Regions from separate parts of the Streptomyces sp. NPDC052020 genome, predicted to be linked through region 2. Evidence: riboswitches for the same ligand, from Rfam matches in the RefSeq annotation. Region 2 holds a riboswitch; the other holds the start of a gene.
The links. Region 2 has a riboswitch for S-adenosylmethionine ahead of AB0L74_RS10740 (aminotransferase class V-fold PLP-dependent enzyme). Riboswitches for the same ligand answer to the same signal wherever they lie in the genome.

Region 1 (3,399 bases), on a different contig from region 2:
CGCCCAGCGCTGGGTGAGGAACCCGAGCCGGTCCGCGCCCAGCATGCCCCGCAGGACCTGCCCGGCCACGTCGTCCGGCAGCATCCGGAAGTACTCCGGCGGAGCCCACGGGGTGTGCGAGAAGTGCCCGATGCGCAGGTCGGGCCGCAGCTCGCGGAGCATCCCCGGCACCAGCGTCAGGTGGTAGTCCTGGACGATCGCGACCGCCCCCTCGGCGGCCTCCTCGGCCAGCGCCTCGGCGAAGGCCCGGTTGAAGCGCTCGTACGCCGCCCACTGCCGGCGGAACTCCGCGTCGAAGACCGGCTCCAGCGGCGTCTGGTACAGCATGTGGTGGACGAACCACAGCACCGAGTTGGCGATGCCGTTGTAGGCGTCGGCGTGCACGTCGGCCGGGACGTCCAGCATCCGCACGCCGTCCTCGCCGGCCCCGCGCCGCACCGCCTCCCGGTCACCGTCGGACAGCGCCGAGCACACCCACAGGGCGCCCGCGTCCGGCCCGATGGCCGACAGCCCGGAGACCAGCCCGCCGCCGCCCCGTTTGGCGGTGAGCGAGCCGTCCTCCTCCACCTGGTACGAGACGGGCCCACGGTTGGAGGCCACCAGGACCTGAGCAGCACCGAACGTTGAAGCCATACGCCTCAACCTAGCCCGGGTCCCGATCGCTCAAACGTGCCCACGCGGCGCCCCGGCGGCTTTTCACCGCGGTCACTCGTGTGCCGGGCGTGCGCGGCGCCACGGGAGAGTCCGCCGGCGGCGGGGCGCACGCCGGCGCCGGCCGGGCGGCGGCACCGGCCGGCGCGGGAGGCCGGGGGCCGTACCGGCTCACGCCACCCGCCGCCGCGCGTACTCCGCGACCTCCACCATCGGCGGCCTCTCCTCGGTGTCCACGGAGTACGTCCGCGGCTCGAAGCCGTCCTCGCCGCGTTCGAACTGGGTGAGGGACGGCCGGATCAGATGGCCGCGGGCCAGCCGGAGCTGGGCGGTGCGGTAGATGGCGGCGGCCATCCGGCCCAGCGCCTGCCCGTCCTGGTGGCGGTGCTTGCGCACGCCCACGTCGACCTGGGCGAGGGCGTTCAGGCCCACCAGGTGCAGGGCGTCGACGAGCATGCCGAGCTCCACGCCGTAGCCGACGGGGAAGGGGAGCTGCTCCAGCAGGGAGCGGCGGGCCGCGTACTCGCCGCCCAGCGGCTGGACGAACCCGGCCAGTTGCGGCCAGTGCATGTTGAGCAGCGGGCGGGCCATCAGCTCGGTGACCCGGCCGCCCTGCCCGGCCGCGGCCGTCCGGTCGGCGGACGCGCCGGAGACCGTGAGCGGACGGTCGTACATCGCCTTGACCAGGTGCACGTCCGGATCGGTGAGCAGCGGGCCCACGATGCCGGTGACGAAGTCCGAGGAGAACTCGCGCAGATCGGCGTCGACGAAGCAGACGATGTCGCCGCGCGTGGCCAGCAGCGAGCGCCACAGCACCTCGCCCTTGCCGGGCACGGCCGGGATGCGCGGGAGGATCTCGTCGCGGTGGACCACCCGCGCGCCCGCCGCGGCGGCCACCTCGGCCGTGCGGTCGGTGGAGCCCGAGTCGACCACGACGAGCTCGTCGACCAGGGGGGCCTGGAGGATCAGGTCGCGGCGGATGGCCGCGACGATGTCGCCCACGGTCGCCTCCTCGTCGAGCGCGGGGAGCACGACGCTGACCGACTGCCCCGTGGCGCGCTTGGCGGCGAGGACCTGGTGCAGCGGCCGGTCGGCCAGGGACCAGGAGCGTGCGCGCAGCCAGCGCTCGACTTCTTCCAGCACGGTCGGTGGCTCCTTCGCGTCTGCTAGGCGGTCCGGACCGTCCGGTCCGGCGGGGCCCGGTTCCGGCCCGGTTTTCCCGGTGATCCGGTCCGGTGCGTCTTTTCCGGTGGTCCGGTGTGATCCATCTCGCGGTTCGGACGACTATCTCAACTGTCCTGGCCGTCGGTTACAGTCTTGAACAACGCGGATGACCATCGCATGTCGGGGGTCGCACCCCTGCTCGCCCGCGTTCACACAACCGCATACAGCTCATCCAGAGGGGCAGAGGGACACGGCCCGTTGAAGCCCCGGCAACCCTCCAGTCGGTTCTCGTTCAGGAGCGAGGCTCCCGGCTAGGGAAGGTGCCAAATCCGTCTCGTGGCGAGGTGCGCCGCGAGGAAGATGAGGAGAAAGGGCCTCGCCTCACATGGCTGTGCAGACTGTCGCAAGCACCACCCCTTCCGTCGACCTCGGGCCTGCCGCGGCGCTTTCCTGCCGGGAGTGCGGCCACCGCGTCCCCCTCGGCCCGGTCTTCGCGTGCGAGGAGTGTTTCGGCCCCCTGGAGATCGCCTACGACTTCTCGGGCTACGACACCGAGGAACTGCGCCGGCGCATCGAGGCCGGTCCCGCGAACATCTGGCGCTACGCCCCCCTCCTGCCCGTCCCGGCCGACGTCGCCGGCAAGCCGAACCTCAACCCCGGCTGGACCAAGCTGGTCAAGGCCGACAACCTCGCCCATGAACTCGGCGTCACCGGCGGCCTGTACGTCAAGGACGACTCCGGCAACCCGACCCACTCCTTCAAGGACCGCGTCGTCGCGCAGGCCCTGGAGGCCGCCCGCGCCTTCGGCTTCACCACCCTGTCCTGCTCCTCCACCGGCAACCTGGCCGGCGCCGTCGGCGCCGCCGCCGCCCGCGCCGGCTTCCGCTCCTGCGTGTTCATCCCGCACGACCTGGAGCAGGGCAAGGTCGTCATGGCCGCCGTCTACGGCGGTGAGCTCGTCGGCATCGAGGGCAACTACGACGACGTGAACCGCTTCTGCTCCGAGCTGATCGGCGACCCGGCCGGCGAGGGCTGGGGCTTCGTCAACGTCAACCTGCGGCCCTACTACGCCGAAGGGTCCAAGACCCTGGCGTACGAGATCTGCGAGCAGCTCGGCTGGCGGCTGCCCGACCAGATCGTCGTCCCGATCGCCTCCGGCTCCCAGCTCACGAAGATCGACAAGGGCCTTCAGGAGCTCATCAGGCTCGGCCTGGTCGAGGACCGGCCGTACACGATCTTCGGCGCGCAGGCCGAGGGCTGCTCGCCGGTGTCCACCGCCTTCAAGGCGGGGCACGACGTGGTCCGGCCGCAGAAGCCGAACACCATCGCCAAGTCCCTCGCCATCGGCAACCCGGCCGACGGCCCCTACGTCCTCGACATCGCGCGCCGCACCGGCGGTGCCGTGGAGGACGTGACGGACGAGCAGGTCGTGGACGCGATCAAGCTGCTCGCCCGGACCGAGGGCATCTTCGCGGAGACGGCCGGCGGCGTGACGGTGGGCGTCACCCGCAAGCTGATCGAGAACGGCCTCCTGGACCCGGCGAAGACGACCGTCGTCCTCAACACCGGCGACGGCCTGAAGAC
Region 2 (3,399 bases):
GGCCCGTATCGACCCGTCCGGCCTCGACCCCCGCCTCGGGAACGTGGAGCTGCTCGTGGCCTGCAATCCGTACAACGTGCTGTGCGGCGAGCGGGGCGTGGCCCGCGTCTTCGGCCCCCAGAAGGGGGCGACCCCCGCCCAGGTCGAGGAGTTGTCGGAGGCACTGGAGAACTGGGCCCGCGTCCTGAACCGCGACCTGCCCGCCGGCGGCACCGACCTGCGCCTGGACCCCGGCACCGGCGCCTCGGGCGGCCTGGGCGCGGGTCTGGCCGCCCTCGGCGCCCGGCTGCTGCCCCGCTTCGACGTACTGCTGGACCACCTGGACCTGGACGCCCGTCTGGCCCGCGCCGACCTCGTGGTCACCGCCGAGGGCGCCCTCGACCGCCAGACGCCGCGCGGCAAGGTCCCCGCCGAGGTGGCCCGCCGCGCCAAGCGCCACGGCCGCCCGGTGCTCGCGCTGGCGGGCACGCTCGGCGAGGGCGCCCACGAGGTGCCGGGCATCGACGCCTGCCACGGCATCCTGCCCGCCCCGATGGCCCTGGCGGAGGCGCTGCTGCGGGCCGCCGAACTCCTCACGGACGCCACCGAGCGCGCCCTGCGCATGATTTTGCTGGGCGCCCGGCTGCCGGCTCAGGCGGCCGCGGCGGACGTGTCCGGCACGCACCGCCCGTCCTCGGTTCGGTAGTTCCACCGCGCGCCGTCGCGCACCAGTTCCCGCACCGCCGTCAGGAAGCGCTCCACGTGCTCGTCCGGCGTGCCCGCGCCGAAGCTGACCCGGATCGCGTTGAGGGACTTCTCGCCGGGCGCCGCCTCGGGGGCGCCGCACTCGCCCTGCGCCTGCGGGTCGCTGCCGAGCAGGGTGCGCACCAGCGGGTGGGCGCAGAACAGGCCGTCGCGCACGCCGATGCCGTACTCGGCCGACAGGGCGGCGGCGAAGTGGGAGCTGTTCCAGCCCTCGACGACGAAGGAGATCACCCCCACGCGCGGGGCGTCGTCGCCGAACAGCGACAGCACCCTGACCTCGGGCACCTCGGCCAGCCCCGCCCGCACCTTCCCGATCAGGTACCGCTCCCGGGCGACGAGATCGTCGAACCCGGCCTCGGTGAGGGCCTTGCAGGCGGAGGCGATGGCGTAGGCGCCGATCACGTTGGGCGACCCGGCCTCGTGGCGGGCGGCGCTGTCGTGCCACTCCACGTCCACTCCCCCGTCCGCGCGCCGGGTGACCCTGCGGCTGGCGCCGCCGCCCGCGAGGTACGGGTCGGCCTCGCGCAGCCAGTCGGCACGGCCGGCCAGCACACCGGAGCCGAAGGGGGCGTACAGCTTGTGCCCGGAGAAGGCGACCCAGTCGACGTCCAGGTCGCGGACGCTGACCGGGTGGTGCGGGGCGAGCTGGGCGGCGTCCAGCACGATCCGGGCGCCGTGGGCGTGCGCGGCGGCGGCCAGCTCGCGCACCGGCCACAGCTCGCCGGTGACGTTGGAGGCGCCGGTGACGCAGACGAGGGCGGGGCCGTAGGGGTCGCGGTCGGCGAGGGCGCGCTCCAGGGTCTCCACGGCCTGGCGCGGGGTGCGCGGGGCGTCGAGGTAGGTGACGTCCGCGTCCCGCCAGGGCAGCAGGGAGGCGTGGTGCTCGGTCTCGAAGACGAAGACCCGGCAGCCGGCGGGCAGGGCGGCGGCGAGCAGGTTGAGGGAGTCGGTGGTGGACCGGGTGAACACCACCTGGTCGGCCTCCCGGCAGTCGAGGAACTCCGCGACGGTCTTGCGGGCGTTCTCGAACAGGTCGGTCGACAGTTGCGACAGGTACCCGGCGCCGCGGTGCACGCTGCCGTAGTACGGCGCGTACGCCGCCACGTCGTCCCAGACCCGCTGGAGCGCCGGGGCGCTGGCGGCGTAGTCGAGCGCGGCGTAGGTGACCTCGCCACCGGTGACGAGGGGGACGGTGACATCCCGGCCCAGAACGGGCAGCGGGGAACAAACGGACTGGTCGGCGGCAGCGGTGGAGACGGACATGGGGGAACTCCCGTACAGGCAGGCACGCCTCACCACGCGAGCGCGTGCGGCTCCAGCGCGGGAGAAGGCGAGAGAACGGTGAAAAGGGGTGTGCGGAGGCGGGGCTCTGCGGCCCTAGGGCCTGTCGTCACACTCCCGTCGTCCGCCGAAGGGCGGGCCTCGCGGCGTCAGGTGCGTGCTCTCGCCGTGCCGGGCCCTGATCCTCGTACCGGACGTACGTGGGTCGGGGCCCGGTGCGGCGAGAGTGCGTGCGTGGCGCCGCGAGGCAGACGGGAGTGTGACGACAGGCCTAGCGCATTCGCTTGCTCACGGAAGGCTCCCTCGAACGACCAGGACCCCTGGCCCCGCGCTCGCTCACGAGCGCGTGAGGGGTCCGCGCTTGCCGCAGACCCTGCTGTCTGCGGCCTGGTCTTCACCCGGGGCACCCCGCCACGGACGGAGGGTTGCCGGACAGCCGGCCGGGGCCGAATGGCTGTCGCTCATGACCTGGACAGGAACGTACGGGAAAAGATCGACGTCCCGCAACCCGTGTCCGGATCGCGGGACGTCCGTCACGTCCGCGGTGGCGCGTCAGGCGTTGCTGACGGCCACCCAGCGCTCCAGGGTCCGCAGGGCGGCGCCCGAGTCGATCGACTCGGCCGCCCGCTCCATCCCGGCCCGGATCTGCTCCGTCAGGGGCGCCTCGCCGGGCGCCAGCGCCACCAGGGCCGCCGCCGCGTTGAGCAGCACCGCGTCCCGCACCGGCCCGGTCTCCCCATGCAGCAGGCGCCGCGCCACGTCGGCGTTGTAGGAGGCGTCGGCGCCGCGCAGCGCCTCCACCTCGACCAGCTCGATGCCGACGTCCCGCGGGTCGAAGCACTCCTCGGTGACCTCGCCGTCCCGCACGATCCACACCCGGGAGGTGGAGGTCGTGGTCAGCTCGTCCAGGCCGTCGTCGCCGCGGAAGACCAGCGAGGAGTTGCCGCGCTCGGCGAAGACGCCCGCGATGATCGGCGCCATCCGGGCGTCGGCCACGCCGATCGCCTGCGCCTTCACCCTGGCCGGGTTGGTCAGGGGCCCCAGGAAGTTGAAGACCGTCCGGATGCCGAGCTGGCCCCGGGCCGCCGCCACATGGCGCAGCGCCGGGTGGAACTTCACGGCGAAGCAGAAGGTGATCCCGGCCTCCTCCGCCACCTGGGCCACCCGCCGCGGCGTCAGCTCCAGGTTCACCCCGAGCTTCTCCAGTACGTCCGAGGCGCCCGAGGCCGAGGACGCGGCCCGGTTGCCGTGCTTGACGACCTTCGCGCCCGTCCCGGCGACCACGATCGCCGACATGGTGGAGATGTTGACCGTCTTCGCGCCGTCACCGCCGGTGCCGACGATGTCGACGGTCTCCCCCGGCACCTCGATCAC

Region 1: another riboswitch for S-adenosylmethionine. It lies ahead of thrC (threonine synthase); the one in region 2 lies ahead of AB0L74_RS10740 (aminotransferase class V-fold PLP-dependent enzyme).

The regions. Positions count from the first base shown of each region.
Region 1 covers NZ_JBFAWY010000006.1:89,529-92,927, forward strand. The annotation lists gene AB0L74_RS07860 (trehalose-6-phosphate synthase) at 1-633, opposite strand, end outside; gene AB0L74_RS07865 (glucosyl-3-phosphoglycerate synthase) at 823-1,794, opposite strand; SAM riboswitch class I at 2,041-2,182, shown strand; gene thrC (threonine synthase) at 2,201-3,399, shown strand, end outside.
Region 2 covers NZ_JBFAWY010000008.1:109,283-112,681, reverse strand. The annotation lists gene AB0L74_RS10745 (glycerate kinase) at 1-685, shown strand, start outside; gene AB0L74_RS10740 (aminotransferase class V-fold PLP-dependent enzyme) at 631-2,007, opposite strand; SAM riboswitch class IV at 2,378-2,494, opposite strand; gene trpD (anthranilate phosphoribosyltransferase) at 2,578-3,399, opposite strand, start outside.